Regions from separate parts of the Gordonia otitidis genome, predicted to be linked through region 1. Evidence: predicted binding sites of a transcription regulator. Region 1 holds the regulator's gene; each other region holds the start of a gene.
The links. Region 1 encodes LexA, which represses DNA repair genes until DNA is damaged. Its sites were predicted from a motif close to CGAACANNTGTTCG; they were not measured.
Positions count from the first base shown of each region.

Region 2: LK459_RS19680 (HNH endonuclease signature motif containing protein) is a predicted target of LexA. The motif match lies at 2,716-2,729, and genes of this name have one in related genera.
Region 3: LK459_RS19860 (HNH endonuclease signature motif containing protein) is a predicted target of LexA. The motif match lies at 5,327-5,340, and genes of this name have one in related genera.
Region 4: LK459_RS04550 (alpha-ketoglutarate-dependent dioxygenase AlkB) is a predicted target of LexA. The motif match lies at 2,549-2,562, and genes of this name have one in related genera.

Region 1 covers NZ_CP085974.1:5,033,108-5,039,141, reverse strand. Annotated here, with positions in the region: gene LK459_RS22790 (DeoR/GlpR family DNA-binding transcription regulator) at 1-635, opposite strand, end outside; gene ptsP (phosphoenolpyruvate--protein phosphotransferase) at 833-2,548, shown strand; gene lexA (transcriptional repressor LexA) at 2,576-3,223, opposite strand; gene LK459_RS22775 (LysM peptidoglycan-binding domain-containing protein) at 3,542-4,144, shown strand; partial or broken gene nrdR (transcriptional regulator NrdR) at 4,290-4,724, shown strand; gene hrpA (ATP-dependent RNA helicase HrpA) at 4,845-6,034, opposite strand, start outside.
Region 2 covers NZ_CP085974.1:4,296,366-4,302,399, reverse strand. Annotated here, with positions in the region: gene LK459_RS19695 (histidinol-phosphate transaminase) at 1-657, opposite strand, end outside; gene hisD (histidinol dehydrogenase) at 654-1,991, opposite strand; gene LK459_RS19685 (hypothetical protein) at 2,378-2,554, opposite strand; gene LK459_RS19680 (HNH endonuclease signature motif containing protein) at 2,883-4,532, shown strand; gene LK459_RS19675 (MarR family winged helix-turn-helix transcriptional regulator) at 4,839-5,351, shown strand; gene LK459_RS19670 (MDR family MFS transporter) at 5,763-6,034, shown strand, end outside.
Region 3 covers NZ_CP085974.1:4,334,485-4,340,518, reverse strand. Annotated here, with positions in the region: gene LK459_RS19875 (TetR/AcrR family transcriptional regulator) at 1-16, opposite strand, end outside; gene LK459_RS19870 (agmatine deiminase family protein) at 165-1,199, shown strand; gene LK459_RS19865 (amidase) at 1,196-3,232, shown strand; gene LK459_RS19860 (HNH endonuclease signature motif containing protein) at 3,330-5,195, opposite strand; gene LK459_RS19855 (mycothiol transferase) at 5,552-6,034, opposite strand, start outside.
Region 4 covers NZ_CP085974.1:1,008,308-1,014,341, reverse strand. Annotated here, with positions in the region: gene LK459_RS04560 (alpha/beta hydrolase) at 1-1,446, opposite strand, end outside; gene LK459_RS04555 (hypothetical protein) at 1,446-1,796, opposite strand; gene LK459_RS04550 (alpha-ketoglutarate-dependent dioxygenase AlkB) at 1,897-2,526, opposite strand; gene LK459_RS04545 (MMPL family transporter) at 2,720-4,954, shown strand; gene LK459_RS04540 (TetR family transcriptional regulator) at 4,973-5,629, shown strand; gene LK459_RS04535 (TetR/AcrR family transcriptional regulator) at 5,618-6,034, opposite strand, start outside.

The DNA of each region.
Region 1 (6,034 bases):
GAGTCGGCGAGCACGACGACGCGTTGTGCTGCGGCGATGATGGCCGACTTGACCGCGGCCTCCTCGACATCGGGGGTCGACAGTCCGTGGGCCTCGCTGATCCCGTTCGTGCCGACGAAGGCCACCGATGCCCGCATCCGGCTCAGTGCGGCGACGGTGTCGGCGCCGACCGCGGCCTGGGTGAGCCCGCGAACCCGACCGCCGACCATGAGCAGCGTGGCCCGCTCGTGCGCTGTGAGCGCCTGTCCGAGCTGCAGGCTGGTGGAGATCACCGTCAGTCTGCGGTCTGCGGGTAGGAGTTTCGCAGCCTGGTACGTGGTGGTGCCCGCGTCGAAGATCACCGATCCTCCGTCGGAGGGCAGGAATCTTATGGCAGCGCGCGCTATCGACGCCTTCTCCTCGGTATGGGCGGACTCGCGTTGGTCGAGCCCCAGCTCATCGAGAACCTCGACCGCTCCTGCCTTGACCGCACCCCCGTGGACGCGCTGCAGGCTGCCGGCGCGTTCGAGGACGGCCAGATCGCGACGCACCGTCTCGCTGGTCACCTCGAACCTGTCGGCCAACGCGGTCACGGAGGCGCGGCCGTGCGTGCGCACCTGATCCGCTATTGCCCGCTGTCGCTCTTCGGCGTACACCTGTCGTCTCCGATCTGTGGTGTGGCTCTCACGTCGGAAGCCCGGCTGTGAGTTTCTGTTGTTTTGAATGTTGATATATCTGGTTTTACGCCCGACTGTGTTGACAAGTCAAGCGTTCGGAGTAACTTTGATCACAGAACATGTCGGCAGTGAGCACCACTCACCCGGCAGATGGACCCGGAAGGCGGTAGTCACACATGGAGAATCACTTGGTATCGGACGATCGGGTCTCAATGAATGGACAGGGAGAACTGACGGGAACCCCCGTCGTCGCGGGATACGCCTACGGCCCCGCGCTGTGGCCAGGTGGCCGCGTCGAACACGACGATCGGCTACTCGGGGCCGACCGAAGTCTCGCCGACGACGACCTCGGCGCCGAGGCCGACAGGCTGGCGGCCGCCGCCGCAACGGTGGCGGGCCGACTGCGCAACCGCGCGTCGCACGCGTCGGGCGCCGCGGCAGAGGTGCTGAATGCGACCGCTGGTCTGGCCGAGGACAGGGGGTGGATAGGCGCGGCCAACAAGCTCGTCGCCGCCGGTACACCGGCGCCCGCGGCAGTCGTCGCCGCGACGCAGACCTTCGCCGAGATGTTCGCCAAACTCGGTGGGCTGATGGCCGAACGCATCACCGACCTCAACGATGTGCGAGATCGCGTCGTCGCTGAACTCCTCGGCGAGCCCGAGCCGGGAATCCCGACCCCCACGCAACCATCGGTCCTGCTCGCCGACGATCTCGCTCCCGCCGACACCGCGGGCCTCGACCCGACGGTCATCGTCGGCCTCGTCACACGGCTGGGCGGGCCGACGAGCCATACGGCGATCATCGCGAGGCAACTGGGTATCCCGTGCGTGGTCGCCGTGGCCGGACTCGGTGAGATCACCTCCGGTACAGAGGTGTTGATCGACGGCGCAGCGGGCTCGGTTGTCGTCGAACCCGATCCCGCCTCGGCTCGGGAACTCGTCGAGCGTGGCGCTGCAGAGGCTGCGCTGGTCGCCGCGTGGAGTGGACCCGGGCGGACCGCCGACGGCGTCGACGTGGCGATCCTTGCGAATGTCGCCGACGGCGCGTCGGCGCGAAGCGCTGCAGATGCGCCGGTCGAGGGGATCGGGTTGTTCCGCACCGAGTTGGCGTTTCTCGACCGGGGCGACGAGCCGAGCGTCGACGAGCAGACGCGACTCTATCGCGACGTGCTCGATGCGTTCGATGGCCAGAAGGTCGTCATCAGGACGCTGGATGCGGGTTCGGACAAACCGTTGGCGTTCATCGAGCACCCCGACGAGGCGAATCCAGCGCTCGGGGTGCGGGGCAACCGGATCGCCGCGGATCACCCCGAGATCGTGCGCGGACAGCTCGATGCGATTGCACGCGCCGCGACCGAAACGGGGTCGCGGCCCTGGGTGATGGCGCCCATGATCGCCACCGCCGCGGAGGCTGCACAGTTCGCGGGCATGGTGCGCGAACGTGGTCTGACTGCCGGCGTGATGATCGAGATCCCCGCAGCGGCGATCCTCGCTCGGGCGATCCTGGCCGAGGTCGACTTCGTGTCGATCGGAACCAACGACCTGACGCAGTACACGATGGCCGCCGACCGCATGTCCGCGGAACTGGCCGAACTGACCGATCCGTGGCAACCCGCCGTGCTCGCGTTGATCGCGCAGGTCGCTGATGCCGGGGCAGAGCTGAACAAGCCTGTGGGAGTCTGCGGTGAGGCAGCGGCCGATCCGGCGTTGGCGTGTGTGCTCGTCGGACTCGGTGTCACCTCGTTGTCGGCTGCTCCGGCCGCAACGCCCGCGGTGGGAGCAAAGCTGTCGACGGTGACACTCGACCAGTGTCGGGCAGCGGCCGCTGCAGTACTCCAGACCACGAGCCCGGCTCTCGCCCGCCGCGCGGCCGCCGAGCACCTCGACGACTGAGGAGCGGCACGCGATGATCGACGGGCGTCAGACCCGTCGCATCACCGTCACGACCTTGCCGAGGATGGCGGCGTCGTCGCCGGGGATCGGATCGAAGAGCGGATTGTGCGGCATCAGCCACACGTGTCCGTCCTTGCGCTTGAAGGTCTTCACTGTCGCCTCGCCGTCGATCATCGCCGCGACGATGTCGCCGTTGTCGGCGACGTTCTGCTGACGAACCACCACCCAGTCCCCGTCGCAGATGGCGGCATCGATCATCGATTCGCCGACCACCCGGAGCAGGAACAGTGAGCCCTCGCCGACGAGTTCGCGCGGCAGCGGGAACACATCTTCGACCGCTTCCTCCGCGAGGATCGGCCCGCCGGCCGCGATCCGTCCGAGAACCGGAACGAAGGTGGGCGTGGGGAGATCTCCGTTGACCGCGTCCGAGTGCATCGCGTCAGGAGCCTCGGAGACGTTCACCGCACGGGGGCGGTTGGCATCACGCTTGAGGAGACCCTTGCGTTCGAGCGTGCGCAGCTGGTGGGCGACCGAGGAGGTCGACGTGAGGCCGACGGCATCGCCGATCTCACGAATGCTGGGCGGATAGCCGCGTTCGCGCACCGACTTGCGGATCACGTCGAGAACGCCGCGTTGCCGATCCGTCAGTGATGCCTCGGCGGCAGCCGGATCGATCTGCGGTTCGGCATCACCCCCACTCTTCTTGGCGGCGACGCCGCGACCGCTGCCTTTCGGCGCCGACGGGCCGCGCCGTGACTTCTCTGTCATCGAATCCGTCCTTTCCGGATGTGTGCTGTGGTCGGGGTACCGCTGCTCGGGAATCGGCTCGGTCGTGTCGAGACCGGTCCGCGGTGCATCATCTGGCGCCGAGACTATCCGAGGCCTCCGACAACATCAAACATTTGTTCGACGTGTCGCACGACTTTGTCAGACCCCCGTGATAGAACTCGAACATCCGTTCATCGAACGCATGATCGAGCACTGGAGGTAGCGATGACCACCCTGTTGAGCCCCCTGGACGCCCGCCCGGAGTCCTCTCTGCAGACCCCCCTGACAACCCCGCCGGCCCCGACCACGGCCAGGGCCACGTCCGCGTTCGCGCCGACGCCCGTGCGGACGTCCGCGCGTCGTGCCGCGCCTCGACGAGTGTCGACGGGCCATGGTGTGACCACCGACCGTGCGGCGCGGGGGACGGGCCGAAACTCCCACGCGGGCGTTGCGCCTCGGAATCGTCCTGCGCAGGCAGCGGTGACCGCACGCCCGGTCGGCACTCGCTGTGCCGGCGGAGTCGGCGAGTTGACCGCCGCTCGTCGTCGGCGGGCGACGCTGTTGGCGGTGCTCGCAGGCGTCGGACTCGCACTGACCGTCTGGGTCGTCGGTGTCGTCGGTGCCGACTACCAGCGCGCCACCACGCCGACAGCGACGTCGACGCAGGTCGTGCACGTGCGTGCGGGCGATTCGCTGAGTTCGATCGCGCAGCGGGTCGCACCCGATGTACCTCGCCAGACTGTGATCGACGAGATCGTCGATCTCAATGATCTGCCGTCGAGTGGCCTGCGCGTGGGGCAACCCCTGCTCACGCCGACCTATCGCTGAGAACAGGGCGGTATTCTCGATGCCACAGGGTCCAGTCGGAAACCGACACGGTCACCGCCTCGGTCTCGAGCCCGTCGGTCGTCTGACGATCGACCGGGTCGAGACCTGCGGAGCCGATGCGTCCCGAGATTTGCACGAGGACTACATGCGCTGCCCGTTTTGCAAGAACGAAGACACCAAGGTCGTCGATTCGCGTGTCGCCGACGAGGGACAGGCGATCCGACGCCGCCGCGCCTGCAGTGAATGTGGTCGCCGGTTCTCCACTGTGGAGAGTGCGGTGCTCGCCGTGGTGAAACGAAACGGGGTCACGGAGCCGTTCAGCAGGGAAAAGGTGATGCGCGGAGTCCGCCGCGCCTGTCAGGGACGACACGTGAACGAAGACGACCTGGCGCAACTGGCCCAGCAGGTCGAAGATGCGGTACGGGCGTCCGGTTCCGCCGAGATACCCAGCAACGAGGTCGGTTTGGCCATCCTCCGACCCCTTCGCGACCTCGACGAGGTGGCGTATCTGCGTTTCGCGTCGGTCTACCGTTCCTTCGACTCGCTTGACGACTTCCAGCGCGAGATCGACGACCTGCAGGGCACTCTCACCGGGTCGCGAAACACCGCGGACGACGATGCCGCACCGGGTGGCCCCGACGCCGACCACGCTGGTGCCACTCCCGACGATTCGAACGCGGCGACCTCCCCGGCCGCGGTGTCAGCTGAGGCGGTCCAGAGCTCGTAGAGCTCGCTTCTCCGAAATCGGGTATGCGGTGCCCAGTTTCTGGGCGAAGAGACTCACCCGGAGTTCCTCGACGAGCCAGTGTGCTTCCTCGTTCACCACATCGCGCCTGGCCTCGGGAAGTTGGGCGAGGCGTTGGTTCCACCGTTCCGTGACACGGTCGATGGTGGCCAGTCCGTCCCGATCACGCGCCGCGGCAGCGGGAAGTTGCTCCAGTCGCTGGCGTGCACCCCTCAGATACCGCGGCACGTGTTGAAGGTGTTCACGGCCTGTGGCGAGGACGAATCCATCGAAGACGAGGTCGGCCAACTGTTCGGCGACGTCATCTGCCGCGACCCGGCCTGAGTGCCGGTCGATCTCAGCGCGCAGCGGTGCTATTTCACGGAAGACTGCAACAGCGAGCGCGAAGTAGTCGGGTGCTGCCGCGGCGACTCGGGAACGCAGCGTGGCGACGAGGTCGTCGAAGGCCGCCGGTGTACGTATCGATCCGAGGTCGGCTGCGGCAGGCGCGATGTCGCGGATAGCCCGTCGGGTGCAGTCCGAATACAGCGCGTCGGGTTTCTCGTATGGGCTCTGACTGAGCGCCAGTCTGTCCGACGGATCGAGTCCTGCGCTGATCTTGCGCGACAGCGGCGCGATGGCGTGATCGAGGAGTTCGATGACCGCGGCGCCCAGCTGTGCGCGCCGCTGGGCGTCGGTGGTGGCGAGTGTTCGTGCGACGCCCCGGGTGCCCTCCGGCCCGGCGACGACCTCGAGTGAGGGGTACCGCGTGATCTGCTGCCCCGCAACGGTGGTGACGACAGAGTCGTCGAGCGTTCCGATCCCGTCCGCTGTCCACGACGAATAGGTGCGACGCGGCGCGGGCTGTGGGGAGTCGCCGTCGACACGGGTACGCAGTTCGGCGAGTGACTTACCGGTGGCTACCGACTCCTCCTTCTCGTCGATCACGACGAAATTCATCCGTAGGTATGCCGGAAGGCGTTCCGGTGCGAAGTCCTCCGGCGCGATCGGATGTCCGGTGATCGTCGACAACTCCCGGGCGAGGCCGACGGTCAGTGGCTCTTTGCGCGGAGTGAGCCGCGACAGCGCGAGGTCGGCGAACCGCTGGGCGGGCGCCATCGTCTTTCGGATGGGCTTGGGCAGCGTTTTGATCAGCTCGGTCGCGA
Region 2 (6,034 bases), 740 kb from region 1:
GGGCTGTTCGGAGAACTCTCCGTATGCCTCGTCGACGATCACGATGCCCGGAGCGGCGTCGACGATTGCACGCAGTCCCTCGTTCGGGATCGACGCGCCGGTCGGGTTGTTGGGCGACGTCACGAAGACGACGTCGGGGCGTCGCGCGGTGATCTCCCCAACCGCGTGGTCGATATCGAGGGAGAAGTCGGCGTTCCGTTTCGCCTCGAGCCAGGTGGTGTCGGTGCCGTCGGAGATGATCGGGTGCATCGAGTAGCTGGGCACGAAGCCGACCGCGCTACGGCCAGGACCGCCGAAGGCCATCAGGAGCTGCTGCAGGATCTCGTTGGAACCGTTTGCCGCCCAAAGGTTCTCGACGCCGAGATACGTACCGGTCGCTGCCGTCAGGTACGCGGCGAGATCGGTACGCAGGGCGACGGCGTCGCGGTCGGGGTAACGGTGCAGATCAGCTGCAGCCGCCCTGGCGGCTTCGGCGACGTCGGCGATCAGCTCGGCCGAGGGCGGGTGTGGGTTCTCGTTGGTGTTGAGAACGACCGGAACCTTCAGTTGCGGTGCACCGTAAGCGGTTTTGCCACGCAGATTGTCGCGGATCGGGAGATCATCGACCGTCACCGAGGTGCCCGGGATCGACGCGCTGGGGGCGTTCGTGGGCGTCACTTCGTTGCCTCGACGCCGCCTGCGGCGAATCGACGGGTGATTGCATCACCGTGCGCCGGGAGATCCTCGGCCTGGGCGAGGGTGACGACCTGTGCGGAGACGTCTCGAAGGGCGTCCTCGTCGTAGTCGATGACGTGCACGCCGCGAAGGAAGGTCTGCACCGACAGTCCCGATGCGAAGCGCGCCGAACCCGACGTCGGCAGAACGTGATTCGAGCCGGCGCAGTAGTCGCCGAGACTGACCGGCGCGAAATCACCGACGAAGATGGCACCGGCGTTGTGCACGCGGTCGGCCACACGCGCCGCATCGCGGGTCTGTATCTCGAGGTGTTCGGCCGCGTAGGCGTCGACCACGGCGAGACCTGCGTCGATGTCGTCGACCAACACGACGCCCGACTGCTTGCCGCTGAGTGCGGTGGTGACGCGTTCGCGGTGTTTGGTTTCGGACACCTGGCGATCGAGCTCTGCGTCGACGGCGTCGGCGAGTTCGACGCTGTCGGTCACCAGCACCGAGGCCGCGAGAACGTCGTGCTCGGCCTGACTGATGAGGTCGGCTGCGACGAAGGACGCGTTGGCAGTGTTGTCGGCGAGTATGGCGATCTCGGTGGGACCAGCCTCGGCGTCGATGCCGACGAGTCCGCGGCACAGGCGCTTGGCTGCCGTGACATAGATGTTTCCGGGACCGGTGATGAGGTCGACGGGGTCGAGAACGGCACCGTCTGTGTCGACGCCACCGTAGGTCAGCAGCGCCACACCCTGCGCGCCGCCGACCGCCCACACCTCGTCGACGCCGAGAAGAGCACACGCCGCAAGGATGGTCGGGTGTGGCCATCCCCCGAAGTCCTTCTGCGGAGGCGATGCGACGACGAGTGAGCCGACACCGGCTTCCTGGGCGGGCACGACGTTCATGATCACCGAGGACGGATAGACCGCGTTGCCGCCGGGGACATAAAGGCCGACACGACGAACAGGAATCCACTTCTCGCTGACCGCTCCCCCGTCGACGACCTGTGTGCGGGTCGTCGTGCGCCGCTGATCGGCGTGCACGAGGCGGGCGCGAGTGATCGATTCGCGGAGCGCGTCGGCGACGGCGGGATCGAGCTGTTCGAGGGCATCGGAGATCACGGCCGCGGGGACCCGAACGCTCGACGGACGCACGCCGTCGAACTTCTCGCCATACTCCAGTGCCGCCTCGACGCCGCGGTCGGCGATCGCATGCACCACCGGCGCCACCGTGTCCAGAACGGCGTTGACGTCGGTGCCCCCACGGGGCAACGCGCGACGCAGCTCAGCGAGCGTCGGCGAGCTACCGCGTAGGTCGGTTCGGGCGAGCATGGGTGTCTCCTGATCGGTCGGGTTTACCTGTCAAGGATATGTGTCGGCACCACTGCTTTCCGAATGCGGTCCGCCCGGCCTCGGGTGACGCGACCCTCGCAGGGCCACCGCGCAGTCCCTCTCACAGCGCTCGAATCCCGGAGGAGCAGCCGGGCTGCCGGTTTTCGAGCCTCCCCACTGGCGTGGATCCCCGAGCGACCCTACCGCTGCGGGCGGGCCGCATACGACAACAAAACGACTACTCAGGACTCCGCGCTCGAACGCGCCGACACCGCCGTGCACCACGCCGAAAGCCCACAGCGGACAACAGATTTCACGTCTGCTCAGCCAGCCACTGACCCACCGCCGCCATCACGCTGACGCATGAGGTCTTTTCAGCTGATGACCTACTCGACCGGCCGGCGTGCGGTCATGTCGGCAACTGTCGCACCGATGAGAACGAGACCGAATCCAGCCAACGCTACAACCAGCCACGTCGGAAGCGGTACGAGGAAAATGATCACGAGCACCGCGATGGCAACAAAGAGCAAACGAGCCGCGGCGCCGAGCGGATGCGTTCGCATACCCACCAGGCTAACGCCGAGATCGACGGGATGGAGAGATTGACGGGATGACGAACGCACGCCCGCCGGTCACACCAGGTCGGTTCCATCCAGCTCCTGGTAGCGCGTCACCGATGTCCGCACAGGTTGCGGCGGAACATGTCGGTGGCGTCGACTAGTGTCGAACACACATTCGATCAAGGCGATCCAGAGGGTGGGGGTGACACGACATGAGTAGCGCGCACGACAGCGGCAACGACGGTTCGGGCGTCGATGAAACGTCGTGTGCACCAGCCCTGTTGGATGCTGGCGGGTTGGTTCTGCGGTGGTGGGGTCGGCGGATGCTCGGGTGGCGGATGTGTTGTCGCGGTTGGCGTCGGTGGTTGATGAGTTGGCCGGCTGTGATGTGTCGCAGCTCTCGGATGCGGGTGTGGTGGAAGCGGCCGCGGTGGCCGAGCGGTTGGCGCGGCGGACGGCTGCGGCGGTGACTGATCGGCTGGTGGTGGAGGCGTCGGATCGCAATCTGCCGCGCTCGCTCGGGTACCGCGATGTGCGGGACTTTCTCGCCCACCGGCTGGGTGTCGGCGACCCGGCGGCGCGACATCGACTCATCGCAGCAACCGGCTCGTTCACCTCGATTGTGGGTGAGAAAGGCGATCCGCAGTGTCCGACGTTGGCGCGTCACTGGGGGCAGGGGCTGATCGCACCCGCTCGCGCGCGGGCGGTGCTCGAAGTACTCGATCAGATCCCGCATCAGATCCCGGCCGACGTGCGCGCGGCAGCGGAAGCGCAGATGGCTGGCTATGGCGTCGACTTCACGCCGAAGGAGATCACCAATCTGGGTACCCGGTTGATGGCGCATCTGGATCCCGATGGGACGGTCACCGACGACACCGACCGCAAACGGCGTCGCCGGTTGTGGGTGAACCGGCAGGGCGCGGACCTGATGTCGCGGTTGACTGCTGATCTCGATCCGGCGACCCGCGCCCGCCTGGATGTGGTGTTAGATGCGTGGGCGAAACCCGGCATGAACAATCCCGACGACGACACCTCCCCGGTCGGGCCGGTGGGAGATGCTGACGCCGAACTGGTGGCGCAGGCCGCCGCGCGTGATCAGCGGTCGCAAGCCCAACGCAACCATGACGCCGTATCAGCGTTGCTGTCGCAGGTTGTCGATGCCGGTGTGCTCGGCCGCTCGCATCGGGGACTGCCGATCCAGGTCATCGCCACCACCACACTGGCCGAATTGGAGGCGCACGCCGGGGTGGCGCGGACCGCGTCGGGCACCCTGCTACCGATCCCCGATCTGATCTCGATGGCCACCCACTCGACGAGCGGGGGGCAACCATTCCTGGCGGTATTCGCCGAGCACACCAGCGTGCCCTTGTATTTGGGGCGGTCGAAACGGTTAGCCTCGCCAGGTCAGCGGTTGGCGTTGTTCGCTGCCGAGGGTGGCGGCGTGTGTTCAGCACCCGGCTGTACCCAGCCGGCATCGCGGGTCGCGATCCACCACGCCGCCAAGGACTGGGCCCAGGGTGGGTGCACCGACATCGACCAACTGGCACCGGCCTGCGACATGCACAATTCACGGGTGGGTCCGCGCCCTGGTCAGTACACGACCCGCATCATCACCGACGGCCCCGATACCGGGCGTGTCGCGTGGCGGCTGAACGCCGCCCCCGGCATGCCGCCCAATCCCGAACACATCAACCGGGCTGCGGATGTGGCCGCCGACTTCCGCGATTATCTCGCCACCACGAGCACCGACCACGTGACAGACGACACGATGGCGTCAGTCACCCGACTCGTCCCCCGCGACACACGCGGCGCACCGCCAACCAGCGTGATCGACCACCGACTACACACCCTGCTGGGCGCCATGACTGCGCCGGATCACCACGACCGCGACATACGCGACCGTGACAAACGCGTCGACATCACCTGGCACCCGCCCGGCCACCCCGACCACGGCCACGAACCCGACCCACTCGCAGCCTGAGCGCCACCGGGCCGAGCAGGCGAGAACCACCAGCACCGGCTCACCCCGCCACCACACCAGGTCGCGGGGCAGGAGTCGTGGCAGTCCAGGAGCGGGGCGGGCCAGGAGCGGCGGGCCAGGAGCGGGGCAGGCCAGGAGCGGGGCAGGCCAGGAGCGGGGCAGGCCGGGAGCCGATTGTTGAGCAGGAGCGGATGGTGAGAAGGCGAGGCGCACCGACCGATCGCTTCGAATCCTGAGCCAGGAAGAGACGCGCGGTACTGTGTGCCGCATCATCCGCCGAACCACGAGGAACAGGACCATCCGCAGATGGGCGACGCTCGCTCCGATCACCCCGTGAACACCGATCACCCGCTGGACCCCGATTTCTCCGACGACCCGATCACCGCACTCGAGAACGGTTTCGCGGACCTCATGCGCCAGGGTCGCATCCGACTCCGTACGCGCGCTCGTGCGGTCGATCCCCGGCTCGACCCGTCGACATATCCGCTGATCGCGATGCTCGCGCATGCGAACGGATCGCTCCCCGTCTCCACCCTCGTCTCACAACTCGGCCTCGAGAAGTCGACGGTGAGCAGGCAGATCGACGCCATCGTCCGGCTCGGCCTCGCCGAGCGACATGCCGACCCGCACGACGCACGCGCACGCCAGGTGTCACTCACGCCCGCCGGTCGCCAGCGCGTCGAACGTGTCACCGCGGCCGCTGTCGCCGACTGGCGTGCGCGGCTGTCCGAATGGGACCCCGACGAGATCCGAACGCTGACCTCGCTACTCAACCGCCTGCTCGTCGAGGACGCAGAGTTCGACACCGATTCCGACTAGGACTCCTCTCCACGCCCACCGCACCCTGCCGGCAACCATCACCACAACGGCCGATCACCACACCGGCCAATCATTACAGCGGCACATCACCACGCGGGCATGTTCACTGCGGGCCGATCACCACAGCGAGCAGCGTCACAGCGAAGATCTTCGCGAACCCGGGAATACTCGAGATAGTTGCGCGTTACAACTATCGATGGCTATAGTTGCGATATTCAACTAACTGGTGTGGATGTCGCTTCTGTGCCAGCCGGTCGGTCGGCTATCTCAGCCCTATCCCGAACTCTTTCCCGCGCGGTGGACCGCGCGGGATCAGCCACTACCGCAGGAGGTTCTCCCATGTCGCGATCCGCTACGCGGAACTCGGCGCAGGCCGCTACGCGGGAGGTCACTCCCGCAGCGGATGCACCGATGACGCACCGACAGAAACTCGAAGCACTCATCGGTCTGCTCCTGGGCATGTTCGTCGCATTCCTCTCCTCGACGATCGTGTCCAACGCACTCCCCGTCATCATCACGGATCTGCACGGAACGCAGGGCCAGTACACCTGGGTGGTGACCGCCACACTGTTGGCGTCCACCGCCACAACACCCCTCTGGGGCAAACTCTCCGACCTGATCAGCAAGAAGATCCTGGTCCAGGCGTCGCTCACTCTGTTCACGCTCGGTTCGGTCCTCGCAGG
Region 3 (6,034 bases), 700 kb from region 1:
GACTCTTCGACACCATCACACTGCGATCATCACGCCTGTTGATCGATCAGTCAACAACTATTGATCGCCAAATCAACAAAACTCCGGCTTCCGCTTGACGGCACTGTTGCCACCCCTTACCGTTCTAGCTATTGATTGTCTGATCAATATCGAAAGGTCCCACAATGCCCTGGACAATGCCCGCCGAGACCGCCCCCCACGACCGCGTGTGGATGGCCTTTCCACGAATCAACACCACGCTGGCCGAAAGCGCAGCCGACGCCGAGACCGCCTACGCGGCCTGGAGCCAGGTGGCCAACACAGTCTCCGAGTTCGAGCCGGTCACGATCGTCGTGGACCCCTCCGAGGTCACGCGTGCCCGTGCGCTGATCTCCAGCGAGGTGACCATCGTCGAGGCACCACTCGACGACGCATGGATGCGCGACATCGGCCCGACCTTCGTCGTCGACGACTCGGGCCAACTCGGTGCTGTCGCGTGGACTTTCAACGGCTGGGGCGCTCAGGAGTGGGCGGAGTGGACCAACGACCGTCAGATCGGACGGTTCGTCGCAGGCCAGGCGGGCGTTCCCGTCATCAGTTCCATGCTCGTCCAGGAAGGCGGCGCCATTCACGTCGACGGCGAGGGAACCGTACTGGTCACCGAGACGGTGCAGCTCGACCCCTACCGCAATCCGTACGCCACGCGCGAGACGATCGAAGCCGAGTTGGCACGGACGATCGGCGCACGCAAGATCATCTGGGTTCCGCGCGGTCTGACCCGCGACTACGAGCGGTTCGGGACACGCGGGCACATCGACATGGTCGCCACCATTCCATCCCCTGGCACGTTGCTCCTGCATCACCAGTCGAATCCCGATCACCCCGACCACCCAGTCACCAAGGGACTCCGCGAGTTCTTCGAAGGCACCACCGACGCGGCCGGCAGATCGTGGGACATCGTCGACCTTCCCGCACCGGCGACGATCCGCGACTCCGAGGGCTTTGTCGACTACAGCTACATCAATCACCTCGTCGTCAACGGCGGCGTCATCGCATGCGGCTACGGCGAGCCCGACGCCGACGCACACGCAGCCGAGATCCTGTCATCGGTCTATCCCGGGCGGCGTGTGGTGACCATCGACGCGCGGGAGATCCTGGCACGAGGCGGCGGCATCCACTGCATCACCCAGCAACAACCCTCGGTCGGTGCCGGATCATGAGCGAGGCAGCGCAGACACCATCACTGGTCGAAGCGCCGATCGCCGAACTGAGTAGGGCACTCGAGTGCGGCGACGTCACGAGTGTCGAACTCGTGGCCGGATACCTGAACCGCATCGCTCGCTACGATCGACATGGATTGACGCTCAATGCGATTCCGGTGTTGAACCCTGAGATGTTCGACGAGGCGCGCGCCTCGGACGAACGCCGCGCCCGTGGCGAGGCACGGGGACCGTTCGACGGCATCCCGTACACCGCCAAGGACAGCTATCGCGTTCGAGGTCTCACCGTGGCGTCTGGCTCGCCTGCATTCGCGCATCTCGTTGCCGGGTCGGATGCCTTCGCCGTCGAACGCTTGCGGGCAGCTGGAGCGATCTGCCTCGGCCTGACCAACATGCCACCGATGGCCAATGGCGGCATGCAGCGTGGCGTGTACGGCAGAGCCGAGAGTCCCTACAACCGCGAGTACCTCGCAGCCGCATATCTGTCCGGATCGTCGAACGGGTCGGGTGCGTCGACCGCGGCGAGCATGGCCGCCTTCGGACTCGGCGAGGAGACGTGGTCGAGCGGTCGGTCCCCGGCTTCGAACAATGCCTTGGTCGCATACACACCATCGCGCGGCGTGATCTCAGTGCGCGGTAACTGGCCGCTGACGCCGACAATGGACGTCGTCGTGCCGCATACGCGGACCGTCGACGACATGCTGGCACTGCTCGACGTCCTCGTCACCGACGACCCTGACACGCGCGGCGATTTCTGGCGCACACAGCCGTGGGTCGAGTTGCCTGCGGCGTCTTCGGTACGCCCCGAGTCGTATCAGCACTTGCGCGATCAGGATGCGTTGCGGGGCAAACGCTTCGGTGTCCCCCGGATCATCCTGGGCAACGACCCCGAGGCCGGTTGGCCGATCACGCCACGCCCGTCGGTCATCGAGTTGTGGAACCGTGCTCGCACTGACCTGGAGGCAGCGGGCGCAGAGATCATCGACGTGGATTTTCCCGCGCTCACCAACTACGAACTCGACCGCGACGATGCTCACGACGGCTACGCGCGCGGAATCCTGCCAGCGGGATTCTTCGACGCCGAGATGTGGGACCTGACCACATGGGCGTGGAACGACTACCTGCAGGCCAACGGAGATACGGCGCTGAGCCGCCTCGCCGACGTCGACGGGTCACTGATCTTCCCGCTTGCCGACGGCACGATTCCCGATGAACTGCACGGGTATTACGCGCGGTACAACCTCGACATCAGCCGGTATCCGCAACGGGCTGCGGATGGCATTCGGGAGCTCGATGAGATTCCCGACCTCGCCGACGGAGTTCGTGGGCTGGAGGAATTGCGCCGCATCGACCTGGAGGAGTGGCTCGACGAGTTGGGTCTCGATGCACTCGTCTTCCCCTCCGCGTTGGATGTCGGAGCGGCTGACGCGGACGTGAATCCTGAGGCCCATGAAAAAGCGATGGCCAACGGCGTCTGGGTGTCGACCGGAAACACGATGATCCGTCACTACGGCATCCCGACTGTCAACGTCACCATGGGAACGATGAGCGACATCGGTATGCCCGTGAACCTCACCTTCGCCGGGCGAGCCTATGACGACAACGCATTGCTCGCCTACGGATGGGCCTACGAACAGGTCTCCCGACGACGGGTCGCCCCACCGACGACGCCTGAGCTGCCACCTCTGCAGCGCCAGAGCGGAGCGCCACAAGGCAGCGCGGCGGGGCAAGCAGTTGGCGAATCCATCTCTCCCACAATCGAACTCAGTGCCGCTACACGTCCTGGAACCCAGACCGTCATCGACATCACCGGCGCATCCGACGCCACCCTGGTGCAGCTGTTCGTCAACGGAGAGGCAGTCGCATTCGACCGCGACGGCGCGGATTTCTCCGCCTCTGTCGAGATTCCCGCGATCGAACTCCGCCGGCTGCATTCCCAGTGGCGCCTGCCCTACGGAGCGATCGTGATGGCCATCGCGACGTCGGCGAGTGGCGTTGCGACCGGACAATTCGTGGTGGCCGGCGGCATCTGAACGGGGGGTGATTCCCTGGCGAGCACGACGCTCGGCACCCACTCCTGCCCCGCCACCTGGTGTGGTGGCGGGGTGTGATGTGGCGAACATGCGACGGTCAGGCGGCGTCGGGTAGAGGCGGGTCGATGCCGCCAGGTGAATAGTCGCCGGGTGGTGGGTCGGGATCGAGTGGTCGGGGTGGGTTCCAGGTGATGTCGACGCGGCGGTCACCGGCGCGCTCGGGTGTGGTGTCGAGCAGCGCGGTCAGTGCGTGGTGCTCGACAACGCTGATCGATTTGGGTGTTGGTGGGCCGGCGCGATTCTCACGCGCATCGCCCCGACCGCTCGACCTGCTCACGTCGCCGCGATCGACATCCTCCCGCACAGCACCAGCACCTGCATCAACAACCGCACCTGTGCCGACACCTGGGCCCGCAGCATCTGTATCTGCTGCACGTGTGTGTCGGCGGCGTCGGTCTGCCAGGTTGGTGATGGTGCCGGTGGTGGCCGACGTTTCGGTGCGCGTGGTGGCGAGATAATCGCGGAAGTCGGCGGCCACGTCCGCGGCCCGGTTGACGTGCTCGGGATTCGGGGGCATGCCGGGGGCGGCGTTCAACCGCCACGCCACCCGACCCGTATCGGGGCCGTCGGTGATGATGCGGGTCGTGTACTGACCAGGGCGCGGACCCACCCGTGAATTGTGCATGTCGCAGGCCGGTGCCAACTGGTCGATGTCGGTGCACCCACCCTGGGCCCAGTCCTTGGCGGCGTGATGCATCGCCACCCGCGACGCCGGCTGGGTACAGCCAGGGGCTGAACACACGCCGCCACCCTCGGCAGCGAACAACGCCAACCGCTGACCTGGCGAGGCTAACCGTTTCGACCGCCCCAAATACAAGGGCACGCTGGTGTGCTCGGCGAATACCGCCAGGAACGGTTGCACCCCGCTCGCCGAGTGGGTGGCCATCAAGATCAGATCGGGGATCGGAAGCAGGGTGCCCGACGCGGTCCGCGCCACCCCGGCGTGCGCCTCCAATTCGGCCAGCGTGGTGGTGGCGATCACCTGCATCGGCAGTCCCCGATGCGAGCGGCCGAGCACACCGGCATCGACAACCTGCGACAGCAACGCTGACACGGCGTCATGGTTGCGTTGGGCTTGCGACCGCTGATCACGCGCGGCGGCCTGCGCCACCAGCTCGGCGTCAGCATCTCCCACCGGCCCGACAGGCGAGTCGGCGTCGTCGGGATTGTTCATGCCGGGTTTGGCCCAGGCGTCCAACACCACATCCAGGCGGGCGCGGGTCGCCGGATCGAGATCGGCAATCAACCGCGACATCAGGTCCGCGCCCTGCCGGTTCACCCACAACCGGCGACGCCGTTTGCGGTCGGTGTCGTCGGTGACCGTCCCATCGGGATCCAGATGCGCCATCAACCGGGTACCCAGATTGGTGATCTCCTTCGGCGTGAAGTCGACGCCATAGCCAGCCATCTGCGCTTCCGCTGCCGCGCGCACGTCGGCCGGGATCTGATGCGGGATCTGATCGAGTACTTCGAGCACCGCCCGCGCGCGAGCGGGTGCGATCAGCCCCTGCCCCCAGTGACGCGCCAACGTCGGACACTGCGGATCGCCTTTCTCACCCACAATCGAGGTGAACGAGCCGGTTGCTGCGATGAGTCGATGTCGCGCCGCCGGGTCGCCGACACCCAGCCGGTGGGCGAGAAAGTCCCGCACATCGCGGTACCCGAGCGAGCGCGGCAGATTGCGATCCGACGCCTCCACCACCAGCCGATCAGTCACCGCCGCAGCCGTCCGCCGCGCCAACCGCTCGGCCACCGCGGCCGCTTCCACCACACCCGCATCCGAGAGCTGCGACACATCACAGCCGGCCAACTCATCAACCACCGACGCCAACCGCGACAACACACCCGCCACCCGAGCATCCGCCGACCCCACCACCGCAGAACCCAAGCCGGCAGCATCCAACCCAGCAGCATCCAATAACGAAGGCGCACAATCACTCTTGGAATCATCCGGGTGGCCGTCCGGACCGTCATGACCAGCACTCACGCGTCCTCACCCCCAAGACCTTCCGCTGTCGCGTCGAATCGATCATTCGAATATGTGTTCTATACTACCCGGCCAATCGGACATTGTCGATGTACCGAGCGAACTTGTACGCATTTCTCCACAGGTTTGATGCGCCTGCAGCGCAGCCTGTTTCGAGCCATCCGTTCGCTGTCTTCGCCCCCGTGTCCACTGTCTTCATCCCGGGTGTCAGCGCTGTCGCGCCGTCGTGGCCCCGCACGTCGAGCAAGCACACGTGTTGATGGCGCGGACGCTCAGTCCCGCAGCAGATCGCGGGTGACCTGAAGCTGCCCGAGGTGCTGTGCGAGTTCGTGTACGACATGCAGCAGAACCCATTCCGGCGTGACGGTGTCGAGATCGACGTCGGCATTGGTGCCACGAGCAGCGCGAGCCGCGATGCCCTCGCGGAGCATGCGCGTCGCCCAGACATCGGCGTCACGGCGAACCTGAGCGATTCGTTCGACGAGATCGGCGCGCGTGCCGGTTGCCTCGAACTCACCCGCACGGTCCCGGGGAATGTCGAGACCGCAGCCGAATGTGCCCAGCCACCACCGGGTCATCTCGATGCAGTGGTGCACAAGCGCGTACGGGGTGTTGGAGCCCGGTGCTGCGAGCCGTCGGTTGAGATCGTCGTCGGACAGGTCGTCGAGCGTCGCCACGAATCCGTCCCAGCATCGTTCGGCTGTGTCGAGTGCGGCGTTCGACCACGCCTGATCCGAGTGACGCGCAAGTCGAGC
Region 4 (6,034 bases), 1.1 Mb from region 1:
GCCCGCGGACGACGCATAGATCACGCGGTCCGCCCGCAGCCCCAGCTGTTCGGCGGACCCGACGACGGATCCGCCGTAGGAGTGACCGATATAGGTGGTCTTCGCGCCCGGACATGTGGCCTCGATCTCGGCGTCGAGCGCGTGACTGAAACCCACCAACCCTGGTGCCATGTCGCGTGCGAGCTGCGGATCGAGAGCGGAGTCGTTGACCGACGAGGCCACCGCGGACACCGAACCCAGCACTGCCCCGGGAACGATTCCGGCCGGACCGAGCGCGCGTCCGCCCACCGCCCCACCAGCGAGAGCATCGGAGACAACCGTCGGCCAACCCTCGTATCCCACTTTCTGCGGGAGGTCGCCGTCGGCGTAGACGAAGACGGGGCCACCGGTGCGCTTCGACAGGTTCCACGCCGATTTCGTGTTCGACGTGCTGTCGTTCATGTTCGTTCCCGTTCCCGGTACGTACACCGCAGCGTTGGGTGTGCCCGGCGCCAATTGACCGATCATCTCGATGAAGTGACCGTTCTCGGTGTTGTCGAAGACGATGAATGATCGCTCGACCAGGTGATCGTCCGCGCCATCCCCTGCGCGCGGATCGTCGAAGCCTGCGGCCTGACGCGGATCGGGGATCTGACGCAGGAACTCGATCAGTCTCTTTGCGCGGGGGCCGTTCCCCCGACCGGCTTGCCGTTCATCGGCGAGGGCGTTGCGGATGTTGACCTCGTTTGCGTTGGCACGCAACGGGAATGGCACACCGTCGAGTCTGCCCATCGCGATCGGGTCGGCAGCGACGAGCCGACGCACATCGGAGGGACTCATGGCCTCGAGCGTCGCGCGTATCTCTGTTGGTCGCATCATCGACAATCGCCTGACCAGATCGTCGGCGTCGGTATACGTGCCGTCGGGGAGCCGGACATCGGGTTGCCCGTTGACCATCGTGGCGAGATCACTGGCGAGGTCGGCGATCCGGCTCCCATAGTCGGTGTCGTACGCGCCAACCGTGTTCAGTCCGTGCTGAATCTGGGCCTGCAGGCTCGAGGCCTTGTCGTTCTCGGCCGAGTCATCGTCGGCGGAATCATCTTCCGCGGAGTTCCCGACGCGGCTCACCTCTCCGGTGTCGGAGACGGTGAAGCCCTGGGCGAGTGCGCTCGCAACCTGGCGCAGGACGTAGTCGCGGGCATGCGCGATGTCGGCCGCGGCGTCTTTGGCCTCGTCGGCGATCTGGTTCAACACGTTGCGCACCTCATCGGCGTGATCGCGCTCCTGCGTCACGCGAACATGGGCGGCATCGTGTGTGGCACCCCGCCAGAGCATCGCCCCGTCGAATGCACGGGCGGTGGCATCGAGCGCGGCATCGAGAGTTGCGGCGGCGGACTGCGCAGCGTCGCCCGCGGCCGTCATCGAATCGGTGCTCCACGAGCGCAGTAGCGAGATGGTCGGAGACATCACCGCTCCGCGAGGCTGCGCAACGATGCTGCTGCGGCGGCATCGCCAGCGGTGGTCGAGTCGTTGAACGTCCGTAGGTGGTTGCCGAGGGTGCGTAGCCGCGTCGCGACGGACGCGAGGGTCGGGGACGCCGCAGAGTGTGCGCTGTGGAGTGCGGCCACGACGCTGCTTTCCGAACCGGTGGCGGCCGACAATGCGCCGAGTTCGATGTCGGCGACGGCGGAGCCCTGCGCGCGCCAGCATGCCGCCATCGACGTGATCTCGTCGGCGTCGACACCGAATCGCAGCTGATCGTGAATGCTGTCGGCCGTCTTCGTCACGAAGTCGGGCACGAGATCGCTCGGACTCATGGAGGCCCCCTGGGTCAGATGACTCCGCCGGCTGTCACCGGCGGCAGCAACTCTGACGCAGACGAAGCCGGAAAGGTTCCGCGCACGGACGCGGGTGGGATCACCAGACGCCGGGAGGTCGGAACTGCACGCTCATCCGTGCGCCGACCCCGCGAACCTTGGGTACCGCATGCTCCCAGGTGCGCTGGCAACTCCCGCCCATCACCAACAGATCGCCGGCCGACAGCATGAACTTCAACGACGTCCCGCCGCCGCGCGGCCGCAGCGCCAACGGACGTGGCGAACCGAGCGACACGATCGCGACCATCGTGTCGTGCGTGGCACCGCGACCGAACCGATCGCCATGCCACGCAACCGAATCCGACCCGTCGCGATACAGACACAGGCCCGCCGTGGCGAAGCCCTCGGGCAACTCGTCGCGATAGTGGGCGGTCAACGCCGACCTGGCGTCGTCGAGGAGTTGGTCGGGCAGTTCGTCGCCCGCTCGGTAATTGCAGACCAGCCGCGGAACGTCGACGACCCTGTCGTACATCCGACGACGCTCGGCTCGCCACGGCACTGCGGTACGCAGCGCGTCGAACAGGTCGACGCTGCCGGTGATCCATCCCGGTCGCAGATCCGCCCACGCGCCGTCGGTCAGTGTGCGTCGTTCGACGTGTTGTCCGAGATCGCCGAGACGAGGCGACTCGGCGTCGAGATCGAAAATCGATCCCTGGACTCCTGCGCTCATGCCCCGAAGTCTACACGTTGATCGAACAAGCGTTCGTATGCCGGATCCGGTTGATCGTGGGGAGGCGAGGACCGTAGGACGTCGATCACAATCTCCGCTCGGAGGTGGCGCGTCGAGATGGCCGTATGTATACCGGAGCACAAGTGTTAGTCACTAACAGTTCTTGCCACCGACAGTTCCAGGGAGATCGCTGATGGCGTCGTTGTTGTTCCGGGTGGGGCGATTCTCGTTCCGCCACAAGTGGTGGGTGATCGGCGCCTGGGTGCTGATCGCCGCTCTGTTGATCGGGCTCGTCGGTGCGCTGAACCCCAAGTTCGCCAAGGACTTCGACCTTCCGGGAACCGACTCGGGAACCGCGACGTCGCAGGTCGAGGAGTACTTCCCGCAGGTGATGAAGCAGCAGTCGCAGGCATCGACGAGCGTCCTCGTCGCCGCCGACGACGGACTCGCCAATCACTCATCGCAGATCGACGCCCTTGTCGCCGACCTGCACACGCTGCCCGATCTCACCGACGAGGCCACGGTGCTCAACCCGGTGACCGTTGCGGCCGCCAAACCCGAGCTCGCGTCCTCTGTCCTCGGCGACGGCGGCAAGGTGGGGCTGATCCAGGTGAGGCAGAACATCGAGCTGACGGACCTCACCGTCGACAACAAGAAACAGTTGACGGACATCCTGGAGAAGCATCGCGGAAACGGGTTGCAGGTCGAGGCCACCGGTTCGTTGATGAGTGTGATGGAGGCAGGCGGCAAGGCCGAGCTGATCGGATTCGCCATCGCGTTCGTGGTGATGATCGTCGCCTTCGGGGCACTGGTCGCCGCGTTCATCCCGCTGATCACCGGCCTGATGGGTGTGCTGATCACGATCATGCTCCTGCGGTTGTCGGCCGAGGTGTTGACCGTCAACGAGACCGCGACGGCGATTGTCACGATGCTCGGCATCGCGGTGTCGATCGACTACGCGCTGTTCATCGTGTCCCGCTACCGCGGCGAGGTGAAACGCGGTGGTGACAGGGCCGACGCCGCCGGTCGGGCAGTCGGTACGGCGGGCTCCGCGGTGGTCTTCGCGGGACTGACGGTGATCATCGCCGTCGTGGCGCTGATGGTCGTCGGTATCCCCTTGATCACGCAGATGGGCGCGGGCGCAGCGGTCGCGGTGTTCATGGCTGTTCTCGCGGCGCTGACTTTGATTCCCGCCCTGCTCGGTGCCGTCGGCCGGTTCGCGTTCACCCCGCGCATCCCGTGGATCAAGCATGCAGAGGAGTCCGACACCGCCGACACGAACGGAGTCCGGTTCGGTCGCATGGTGGTCCGACGGCCGATCCCGTTCATCGTCGCCGGACTTGCGGTGCTGGTACTCGCGGCGATCCCGGTCGGCAAGCTCCAACTCGGACTGTCGCTCTCCAGCGACGACGAAGCGCCTGCGCAGGCGCTGCTGCAGCGCGGATTCGGCGAGGGCATCAACGGGCCGCTGCTCGTGGTGTTGCACTCGGAGGGCGGCACGGTGGAGAACGCGGCCACCGAGACCGTCGCGCACATCAAGACGCTGCCCGACGTCGCCAACGCGTCGACGTTGACGTGGATCGGCAACGGGACACCGCAGCCGAACGTCGGCGCGAACTCCGCTCTGATCTCGGTCACCCCCAACAGCGCACCGTCGGACGAGGCGACGCATGACCTCATGGAACAGATCCGCGCGTTCAGCCCCGACGCCGAGCGGGCGGGTGCAGAGCTCCACGTCGGCGGTCAGACAGCCATCATGTCCGACCTCTCGGCCAAGCTCGACAAGGCGCTCATCCCGTATCTGATCGTGGTGGTCGGCCTCGCGTTCCTGATCATGATCGCGGTGTTCCGGTCGATCTGGGTGCCCCTCATCGGAACGGTCGGCTTCATCTTCTCGGTCCTGGCGACCTTCGGCGTCACGGTCGCGATCTTCCAGGAGGGTTGGTTCGGTCTGATCGACAACACCAAGCCGATCCTGTCGTTCCTGCCGATCTTCCTGATCGGTGTGGTGTTCGGCCTCGCGATGGATTATCAGGTCTTCCTGGTGACCCGCATCAGGGAGGAGTACATCCACGGCATGACCGCCAAGGACGCGATCGTCGCCGGCTACCGCCACGGTGCCCGGGTCGTGACCTCCGCCGCGATCATCATGATCAGCGTGTTCGCGGCCTTCATGCTCTCGCCGGACACGACCGCCAAGATGCTCGGCTTCTCACTCGCGATCGCGGTGCTGTTCGACGCTTTCATCATCCGGATGATCGTGGTGCCCGCGGTGATCGCATTGCTGGGCGATCGGGCGTGGGGTCTGCCACGATGGCTGGACAAGCTGGTTCCCAACCTCGACATCGAGGGTGAGAAGGTGCGCGACCGCGGTATCCCGCAGGAGAGCAGCGCCGAGTCCCGAGAGGTCGTCGCGGCGTCGAGCTGACCGCGAGAGAGGATTGCGATGACCGAGGCGTCGAGTACGGCAGCGGTGGCTTCCGCACCCGCCTCGGTCACGCACGTCGGGGATGTCGCCGACCGGCCGATCGGCTTGGGCGAGAAACACAAACGACGGACCCGTGCTGCGATTCGTGCTGCGGCGATGGAACTGTTCGACGCTCAGGGATACGCGCAGACGACCGTCGCCCAGATCGCCGAGGCGGCCGAGGTCTCCCACACCACGTTCTTCCGCTATTTCCAGTCGAAGGAGCAGGTCGTCGTCAGCGACGACCTCGACGAGGTGTGGCAGGACGCGCTCACATCGATCCCCCCAGGCCTCGGGCGCTTCGACCTGTTGCGTGCGATGGTGCGGACGCTCGTGGGACTCGTCCTCGCCGACGACTGGGCCTCGGACCCGGCACGGATGAAACTCATCCAGTCCGAGCCGGCGCTGCTGTTGGTCAACCAGGTCGAGTCCGACCGCGCGATCTCCGAGGCCGCCGACTTCATCGGCGACTACCTCGGCGTCGACCGTGACAGCCGGCGGCTGCGGGTGTTCATCGCAGCTGTGGGCGGGATGATGTTCCACATCGCCAACGACATCGAGGACCCGCGCGACGGGCAGCTGCTCGATACGCTCCTCGAGGCCATCGACCTCCTCGAGGCGGGTCTACCGGTCTAGCGCCGCGGCTCTCAGGGTCTCGGCTGCCGCGTCGAGCGTGCGCGCCGCCTCAGTGGAGTCGATGCGGGCCAAGCACTGTGCCGCGATGATCGCGGCCACGGTCAGCCGCGTGTGGTGGTCGACGTCGCTCGGTGTCGCATCTGGGAGCAGAGCCCGCACGCCGCGTAAAACCGCCGATGCGAGTTCGGCGCGATAACTCTCGATGACGGCGTGAACGGTCTCATCGGAGCCGATCGGAGTAGCCGACGCAGTGAGGATCAGACATCCCGCCGGAGCGCCGCCCGTCTGCGCGATCGTGAGAATGGCATCGCGGAGACCCGCGAGGTAGTCGATGAGCGCATCGGCGGAGACGTCGTCGTCGACGAGGCCGGCCAGGCGTGGTCGGACGACGGTGTCCAGATAGTC